2 regions of the Cupriavidus sp. GW821-FHT02F09 genome follow, and region 1 is predicted to be linked to the other one. Evidence: predicted binding sites of a transcription regulator. Region 1 holds the regulator's gene; the other holds the start of a gene.

What was found. Region 1 encodes LexA, which represses DNA repair genes until DNA is damaged. Its sites were predicted from a motif close to ACTGTATNNNNATACAGT; they were not measured.
Region 2: AC07XB_RS14520 (CppA family protein) is a predicted target of LexA. The motif match lies at 2,393-2,410, and genes of this name have one in related genera.

What each region holds. Positions count from the first base shown of each region.
Region 1 covers NZ_JBWKVH010000083.1:5,006-9,412, forward strand. Annotated here, with positions in the region: gene rpsF (30S ribosomal protein S6) at 1-166, opposite strand, end outside; gene AC07XB_RS38475 (asparaginase) at 268-1,266, opposite strand; gene lexA (transcriptional repressor LexA) at 1,496-2,152, shown strand; gene AC07XB_RS38485 (hypothetical protein) at 2,261-2,431, shown strand; tRNA gene AC07XB_RS38490 (tRNA-His) at 2,536-2,611, shown strand; gene AC07XB_RS38495 (hypothetical protein) at 2,903-3,181, opposite strand; gene AC07XB_RS38500 (class I SAM-dependent methyltransferase) at 3,184-3,852, opposite strand; gene AC07XB_RS38505 (DUF808 domain-containing protein) at 4,212-4,407, shown strand, end outside.
Region 2 covers NZ_JBWKVH010000010.1:188,203-192,609, forward strand. Annotated here, with positions in the region: gene AC07XB_RS14495 (DUF4156 domain-containing protein) at 1-285, opposite strand, end outside; gene AC07XB_RS14500 (porin family protein) at 353-907, opposite strand; gene AC07XB_RS14505 (hypothetical protein) at 1,057-1,635, shown strand; gene AC07XB_RS14510 (helix-turn-helix domain-containing protein) at 1,668-1,895, shown strand; gene AC07XB_RS14515 (hypothetical protein) at 2,080-2,334, shown strand; gene AC07XB_RS14520 (CppA family protein) at 2,447-2,776, shown strand; gene AC07XB_RS14525 (LysR substrate-binding domain-containing protein) at 2,946-3,830, shown strand; gene AC07XB_RS14530 (YbfB/YjiJ family MFS transporter) at 3,823-4,407, shown strand, end outside.

The DNA of each region.
Region 1 (4,407 bases):
TGGCCAGCTTCTGGATCATGTAGGCCATCTGACGGCGACCCCAGTCTTCCACGCGGTGGATCTGGCCTTCCTGGGACGTGACCAGCGTCTTGTAACGCTCGATCATGGCCGGGACTTGTTCGCTCTGGTCCGGATGGACGATAAATACGATTTCGTAATGACGCATTGACGCTCCTTTTGGATAAGCTGCCCGAGCGCCATGTCCGGTGCAGCAAGGTTGAATAGCCTTAAAGTATAGCGTGCTTTTGCCATCCGGAGCAAGCCGCCTCAGTTTTCGGTGAATAGCGCCTGCAGCGCCGCCGGATCCTTTGCCAGTCCTGGCTCCCCAGCCAGAGCCAGCGCCAGGAGCACACGCGCCTTATAAGGATTGAGGTCGCCGGCCGAAACAAAAACGCCCGACGCCGGCCGGGGAGGCGCTGGAATCGCCACATGCCCCGCCCCTGTGCGCGAACTGCGCACCACTGCCACGCCGGCGCCGGCAGCATCCGTTAGCGCCTCCACCAGCGCCTGGTGAACCGACCCGTTGCCAGCAGCAGCCACGACCAGGCCCGACACGCCCGCCTGCGCCAAGGCATCCACCACGATCCGCCCCGGCTCCGCATAGCTAGCCACGATCTCGACCTGCGGCCATACGCAAGGGACCGGCCAGGCCTTGGCCGGCAAGCGCCCGGGGGTGCGCACAAAGCGCACGAGGTTGTCCTGAACAAAACCAATCGGCCCGGATACCGGCGACACAAACGCATTCACCGCCGATGTGTGCGCCTTCATCACGTCGCGCCCCGCGTGAATCTCCTGATTGATCACCAGCAGCACGCCCTTTGCCGTCGCGCCAGCATCCGCCGCTACGCGCACCGCATCCAGCAGGTTCAACGGGCCATCCGCCGACAACGAGGTCGACGGTCGCATCGCAGCCGTCAGCACAACTGGCACCCCACCCACGCAGGCCAGGTGCAGCAGCATGGCCGTCTCCTCCAGGGTATCGGTGCCGTGCGTAATGACGATGCCCGACACATCGGGCTGCGCAGACCAGAACGCCACGCGCTCCACCAGCCTGGACCAGAGCGCGAACGACATGTCCTTGCTATCTACCTGCGCAACCTGCTCGGCTTCGATCCGCGCCACCGTGCCCAGCGCCGGCACCGCATCGAGCAGCGCCGTCACCGGCACCGTCGCCGCCTGGTACTTCGCGCTGCTGGCTGGGTTGGAAGAAGAACCGGCAATGGTGCCGCCGGTAGCGAGCACGACGACACGAGGCAGGAGAGACATGGCGGAAATGAGCTCGGGAGCCCCAGAAAAGTTGAACAGTGCGCAACGCAAGACGCTTCAGGTGCCGCGGATTGTAACCCTCCGCCCACTCGCCACGGCACGCGCCAAGACCCGCGGGACGCACCTGTCAATGCGCAAACTCCCAAAAATTCCGCTTGCACTTCACTCGATACTGTATAAAATCACAGCATACTGTTTAAACATACAGTGCTTTCAAACACCGGCGACCATGGCGACCCTGACACCGCGACAGCAGCAGATTTTCGACTTGATCCGCAGCAGCCTCCAGCACACGGGCTTTCCGCCCACGCGCGCAGAGATCGCCGCCAAGTTTGGCTTCTCCTCACCCAATGCAGCCGAGGAACATTTACGTGCCCTGGCCCGCAAAGGCGTGATCGAGCTCACCCCCGGCGCCTCCCGCGGCATTCGCCTCAAGGTCTCCCGTAGCGACTCCGAGCTACCCGACCAGTTCTCCCTGCCTATGGCTGGCGTCATGCAGCTAACCCTGCCATTGGTCGGGCGCGTCGCAGCCGGCAGCCCGATCCTTGCCGCCGAACACATCGACCGCCAATACCAGGTCGACGCATCGGTGTTCGACGTGCAGCCCGACTACCTCCTCCGGGTGCGTGGTCTCAGCATGCGCGACGCCGGCATCCTCGATGGCGACCTGCTCGCCGTCAAGCGCGCCAGCGAAGCCGCCAACGGCAAGATCGTCGTCGCCCGCCTGGGCGACGACGTCACCGTCAAACGCCTCAACCGCCGCGGCGACACCATCGAGCTGATCGCCGAGAACCCCGACTTCCCCAGCATCATCGTGCAAGCCGGCCGCGAAGAGTTCTCACTAGAAGGCATCGCTGTCGGCCTCATCCGCCCCGGCGCCTTCTGACGAGTGCGGCTGAGGCGGGCGATCCCCGTACAAGCCGACACCCGATTGTGCCAACGCACCCGCGTAGCGGGTACCGCTAACTGTTGTTGCAAGTCACCAGGTGTAGCCATGCTGCCAGCCAACCGCCTCTCCGCCCGTCGCCCCGTCAAGCCCGTGCCCTTTCGCCAATCAAAAGGCGTGCGCATCTACCAGGGCGCGCAACGACGCACCATGGTTGGCAGCATGGCCGCTATCTGCCGAATGCTCGAGCTGGAGGAATCCTCCAAGCTGGCCGGTTAAACAGGTGGCACTAAAAAAATTTGTGCAGAGTACTAGCCATCCGGCTTTTGGCATTGTATGATCTTGTTCTTCGTCGTTCGGCACCAAGCAGAACGACATCGACGGTGGCTGTAGCTCAGTTGGTAGAGTCCAGGATTGTGATTCCTGTCGTCGTGGGTTCGAGTCCCATCAGCCACCCCAGAATTCTTATTAGTATCAACGGCTTACGCTTTACCTAGTCGTTTCACGATACGAACTTTCCCACGGAAAGCGAAATTTTCCCACGGCGCCCTTGGCGCCGTTTTCGTTTTCTGCACTCGCGCGCGCCAAGATCCCTTCTTCCCCCTCTTGCTGTGGCCCACAGCGGTGGATTATTGCTGCCCACGCGCGAGAGTGGCCTCTGCCCCTCCAGCTGGGCTTTGGTGCCGGACTGCCAGCCTTGGGGTCATCGACGAGGGCTCGCGAGTTCGGGGGGCGCGCCCGACGGCTCAATTAATCGGCAAGAGGAAAGCCGAAGACATCCCGCTCCAGGTCTTGCTCGAATGCCACCGTCCATGCGGCCCCAGCTCCGCCAGGATAGCGCCGAGCCTCGCCGCCGGCTACACGGGCGACGATGACCTCCCGCAAGATACGATTCGGCCCGCCGCTCAACGGAGTGCCTTCCTCCGCAGCCACATCGAAGTCCTCTCGTACAAATCCATGCAGTGCGCAAGCCGACTCGAAACCCTCGCGCTCATCCACTGGCAGTTCGTGGAATAATTTTTGAACCATGGCTATCTCCCAAAGCCTCGCCCGGATCCGGGCATGAGCATTTCGGACATCCCGGGACCGCTCGGCCATGCCATCTGCAAGGCAATCACGCTCCAGGAAATCGAGTCCCGGCCCTGCGTATCCTTACGCTGCCCGCAGTAGCTTTCGGTCAAGCCAACCGCTCGGCCAAGCGCCAGCGTCTCATCGGCAGAAACGTCGAACATCCTTCGACCTCGGGGAATAGGTCCGTGGCGGAGCGACATGATGATCGTGGCGCCCGGCGCTAGCAGCTCCGCGATCGAGTTCATCGCAATGGGTCGTTCGGTGGCATCCAGATGCATCCATACTGCAGTCAGGAGTATCAGCTCAAAATGCTCTCGCCTGGATCGCATCGCCGACAGGTGTGGCAGTGAATCATCCACCCACTCGATCGGCAATGCCGCGTGAATGCGTTGCCCCTCTCGACGCAATTCGCCCGTGGGTTCCACGGCCACAACCCGATGTCCCAAGCGGGCGAGCGCGGCCGCATCGCGGCCTGACCCTGCTCCGATATCCAGAATATTGCTGAGCTCACGTGGAAATAGGTGCAGTACGTCTCGGTGGATATCGTCGAACTGGAGGCTCTCGTACTGCTGCACCAATGCGGCCGCGTTCTCGCCATATCCGGCAGTACTTGCTGCTGCTTTTCTCATTCATGTCCCCTTCTCACTCCCAATGGGGGCGCTTCTGTGCTCATGTTCGGCAAGAGAGGCAGCGTGCCCCCCACCGACGGCGGATAGCAAGCAGGCGTGTAGTTTGGCATATTTCAATTACTCGTTGCTTGACCCCGACGAGACTTCCCGTAGACCGCCCTGCTATCCCGCCGGCGGTCTTTTTTTTTGACGGATGCCCCAGGCGGCTCCGATTCACATCCTGAATTGCCAGCCCCCTAGAGGCGCGACGCCGGAATGGCGATGGTTCGCATCGCTTGCGACGCCTGTGGCACAGTATCGCGCTATGCGCCCTCCGTGCGACGGGGTGCTTTCCTTACGTCTACTTGGGAACCTTGGATATGGCCGGCACCAGCCTGCTTCTGCTGATCGACGACATCGCCTCCATCCTCGACGATGTAGCCACCATGAGTAAAGTTGCGGTCAAGAAAACAGCCGGCGTACTAGGCGACGACCTGGCCTTGAATGCGCAGCAGGTCAGCGGCGTGAAGGCAGAGCGCGAATTACCCGTTGTGTGGGCTGTAGCGTTGGGGTCCT
Region 2 (4,407 bases), on a different contig from region 1:
GCGCTGGGTGAGCAGGTACACCAGATTGCCGCCCATTGCCGCCGCCTTGTTCTTGATGTCGTTGCGTGCACCGGTTTCCAGATCCGCATTGGCCGTGATGGCGCCCCGCACAAAATCGCCCTGGCTGCCGGTCACGTCGCCAAGATAGGTGCATCCCGCGGCAGGCTCGTTGTGGGTGATCCTGACCGCCGATGCGGCCGGGCTGGAAAGCTGCGTTGGCGCACAGCCGGCCAGCGCGCAGCTTGCGGCGGTCCATGCAACGCCTGCGATTGTCCTGATGGTCATAGCCATTGAAGTATTGAAGTATTGAAGTGTTGAAGTATTGGTAGCGCCGCGGGCCCGTGCGCCTGCCTCAGCGGAACAGGTAGTCCACGCCAAGTGATACGGCCTGGCTCTTGACCGAAGCATCGTTGCCCTTCCAACTGAGCTTGCCGTAATTCATGTACTGCATCCGCAAGCGCCAGTTCTGCGTGACCGCATAGGACGCGCCCACCCCCAGGCTGATGAGCCCCTGCGACTTGTTGCCCGATTCGAGATCGCCCGAGCGCCGGCCATGCATATAGTTGACCCCGGCAATGCCCAGCAGCGAAAAACGCTCGGTCAGGGGCAGGTGGCCCACTACGTTGACGGACAAGGCGTTCACGTCGAATTTGTCGTTGGCGTTGCCATTTTTGGCCACGACACGGCCAAGGCTGGCTAGCGAGCCTTCGACCGACACATAGGGCGAAAACTGATAGCCGCCCCGCAAGCCAAGTCCAACGTTGTTGGACGATCCGCCCGCCCAGCCGGGCGTGCTCGTACTGACTTTGTCGCGGGCAATATTGAGGTCGCCGCCGACGTACCAATAGTTGGCGGCAAGTTCCTCGGCTGCGGCATGCGCAGGCACAACCGACAAAAGCACCAACATGGCAGCAGGCGCGATGGGAAAGAGGCGGCCAGGGAAGGCTATAAAACGCATATAATTTAATCTCCGACGAATATAAATTACTGTAAAACGATAACACATTGCTGTTTTACAGTAATTTTTGCCATGCGCAATCCCTTCAGGAGACCGGCATGCCGACCCCCCTTTCCCTTCCCTTGCCCGCTGATGGCGCGCTAACGCGCGTTAGCGTCATCGCGCGCCGCATGCAGTGGCTGACACTGTGCTGCGCCGTCGTGGTGACGGCGGCCCTGTTCGCCTTCTGGTTCTTGCTCCCCGATGCGGAGCTGGACCGGAACCTGCGCGCGTTCCTGGCCGGGCCTGCGCCAGGCGGGCAGTTGCTGGTGTCGATGCCGTACCGGCTGCTCGGGTTGGCCATCACGAGCGTGGCCACGGCTTTGCTGGTCAGTGGACTGATGCAAGCGCACAGGCTATTCGCGGCCCTGGCGGGCGGCGCGGTCCTTACCCTGGAGACGGGCGTGCGCCTGCGCCGCGTGGCGCTGGTGGTGACGGCGTTCAGCTTGGTGGTTCCGCTCACCAAGACACTGCTGGCCATGACCCTGGCCAGCACGGTTGCCAACGGCCCCTACATGGTGGTGATCATCACCTTCGGCGACGTGATGCTGGGCTTGCTGGGCGGCTTGCTGCTGGCCATCGCCTGGGCGATGGTCGAGGCCGCGCGCGTCGCGCTGGAGAATGAGAGCTTTGTTTGAGTTTGCGTTTGCGTTTGAGGCACCCTGACCCTATGACTATCCTCGTCCGGCTTGACGTCCTGCTTGCTGAGCGCAAGATGAAATCGCGCGAGCTCGCCCAGTACATCGGCATCACCGAGCCCAATCTCTCCTTGCTGAAATCCGGCAAGGTCAAGGGCATCCGTTTCGATACGCTGGAGAAAATCTGCGAGGCGCTGAAATGCCAACCGGGCGACCTGCTTGAGTACCGCGCCGATACGCCAGGCGAAGATCAGGCCTGAACTGCAAACAATTGTCTCTCTTCCCACTGCGGCATTTCCGCCAGATCGGCCACCCGCCTGGCCTTACGGCCCGCGCAACCACCGGGCTCCCCCCAATCGAGTGATACCGCATCGAGAGTGATCTTGCGCATACTCGCACTTTCTTGAACTACTCGCCCCCAAGCGGGCGCGAAGCAAGGTGCTTATGCTGATCCTCATCTACTGCAGTTATGCGGTTGCCTGCATCTTCGCGCTCTGGAGAGCGGCGCGCTGGGTGGAAAAGCACCATCCGGCCCTGCGCGACAACCACCCGCCGCGGCATGACGCGCCCCCAGCCGGCAAGCCCCCGGAAGATAACCTGCCTGTGAGCCAGCGCTGCCACCTGGAAATGCCGCCCGCCGGGCCCGCCTGCCTGGCGCAACGCGCCGGCGCCAGCGCTGCCGCCTGCATGGTCCTGTAGCCCCCTGGACGGTGGCCCGTATCTGGTCCTCGGCATTCATCCTTGAAAAAACCAGATTACTGTATATATTCACAGTAACTGTATGGATGAACAGTATCTACGGGAGCCGATCATGGAACACTTGGTCCGGGTACAGAACGAATACGACAGGCAGGTCCTGGCCTGGTTGCGCGAACGCGTAGGCGACGCGGCGGTACAAGCCGCGGCACAGCGGCTGGCGGGAGACCGCAAGCCCTACCTGTCAACGATCTGCCGCAGCCTGAACATCACGCCACCGGCCCGCCGCACCCTGCGCGCCCAGTCGAACCGGGCCAGCCGGGAGGTTGGCGACCGCTACCTTGCGTCGATCCGTGCGCTCCTGGCGCGGCCAGCACCGGCGCAACGGCATTCGCAGCAGCAACCCGCGCAACCCCAACCCTCGCAATACCAGGATCCGCATTAGTCCCGCGCCTTGGGTACACGGAGGGCCGGGGCATTGCTCGCCGGAATATGCTTCCCGCTTCGCCTCACCCCGCTGCCATCATGGCTTTCTTGACTTATCATTCCCTATCTATGATAGTTAATTGAAATTTGTTCTCTTTTTAAGAACCTATTTCAATCAAAGGATTGCCGTGGACCTGGCCGAACTTGAGATTTTCCGAGCCGTTGCGCTTGAAGAAAGCATCACGCGGGCGGCCAAGACCCTGGACCGCGTGCAGTCGAATGTCACCACGCGCGTCAAGCAGCTCGAAGAGGAGCTCGGCGTCGCCCTGTTCCTGCGCGACAGCAAGCGCATGACCCTGACGCCGCAAGGACAGCGCTTCCTGGGCTATACCGAGCGGCTGCTGGCGCTGGCCGAAGAGGCCCGCCAATCCATGCGCAGCGATGCGCCCTCGGGCACGCTGCGCGTGGGCAGCATGGAAAGCTCGGCCGCCAGCCGGCTGCCCCGCCCGCTGGCGCGCTATCACGGCAAATGGCCGGACGTGCGGATCGAGATCCAGACCGGCACCACGCAAGCCTTGATCGACGCACTGCTGGCGCATCGCATCGACTGCGCCGTGGTGGCCCATCCCTCCGAGGGCGCGCCGGACACGCTAGACATGGACGTACTCGGCCCCGGCCTGGAAGGCACGTTCCTGTTCTCTGAAGAACTGCTGCTGGTGCTGCCGCACAGCCATCCGCCAGTGCGCACGCCGCAGGACATCAAGCTGCGCAGCCTGGCCACGTTCTCGCGCGGCTGCACGTACCGCCTGTGTGCCGAGGACTGGCTCGCCAGCGGCGAAGGCCCACGGCTGGCGCTGAACGTGCTGGAACTGGCGTCTTACCACGCGATCCTCGCCTGCGTGACGGCGGGCTCGGCCGTGGCCATCCTGCCGAGGTCGCTGCTGGCGCTGCACCCCGATGCCGCAAGCCTGCAAACCGTGCCCGTGCGAGTCGCGCACACCTTGCTGGTGCGCCGTTCGGGTTTTGCCACGTCGGCATATGCGGCGTTTCTCCAGGAGCTGCAGCATGGCTAGGATCCGGACCGTCACAGCCGCGCCGCAATCCTTCGGCAAGACCATGGCGCCATGGATGCCCTCACTGGCCGCCGCGCTGGTGCTGGCGGTGGGCATGGGCTTCGGGCGCTTTGCATTTACCGGCATGTATCCGCTGATGGTGCGCGACGGCCTGCTGAGCGTCAGTGCCGGCTCGCTGGCCGCATCCGCCAACTATGCAGGCTATCTCGTGGGCGCCCTCGCGGTCAGCCGCATGCCGCAGCGCGTTGCGCCGCGCTTTTGCCGCATCGCGCTCTTCGGCACGGCCCTGTGCCTGCTGGCGCTGGCCGTGCCGGCCGCGCCCTGGTTCTTTATCGGCGTGCGCTTCCTGGCGGGCGTGCTCAGCGCCATCGCGCTGATCTGCGCGTCCGTGTGGCTGTTCCAGGTGGTAGGGCATCCGCATGGCGCGCCGCTGTTGTTCTCGGGCGTCGGTGCCGGCATCCTGCTGTCCGCCGAGCTCATTGCCGCCGGCAACCTGGCCGGTTGGCACAGTCCTTTGCTGTGGCTGGCCATCGGCGGTGGCGCCGCCGTGCTGAGCTTGCTCGCATGGCCTTATCTT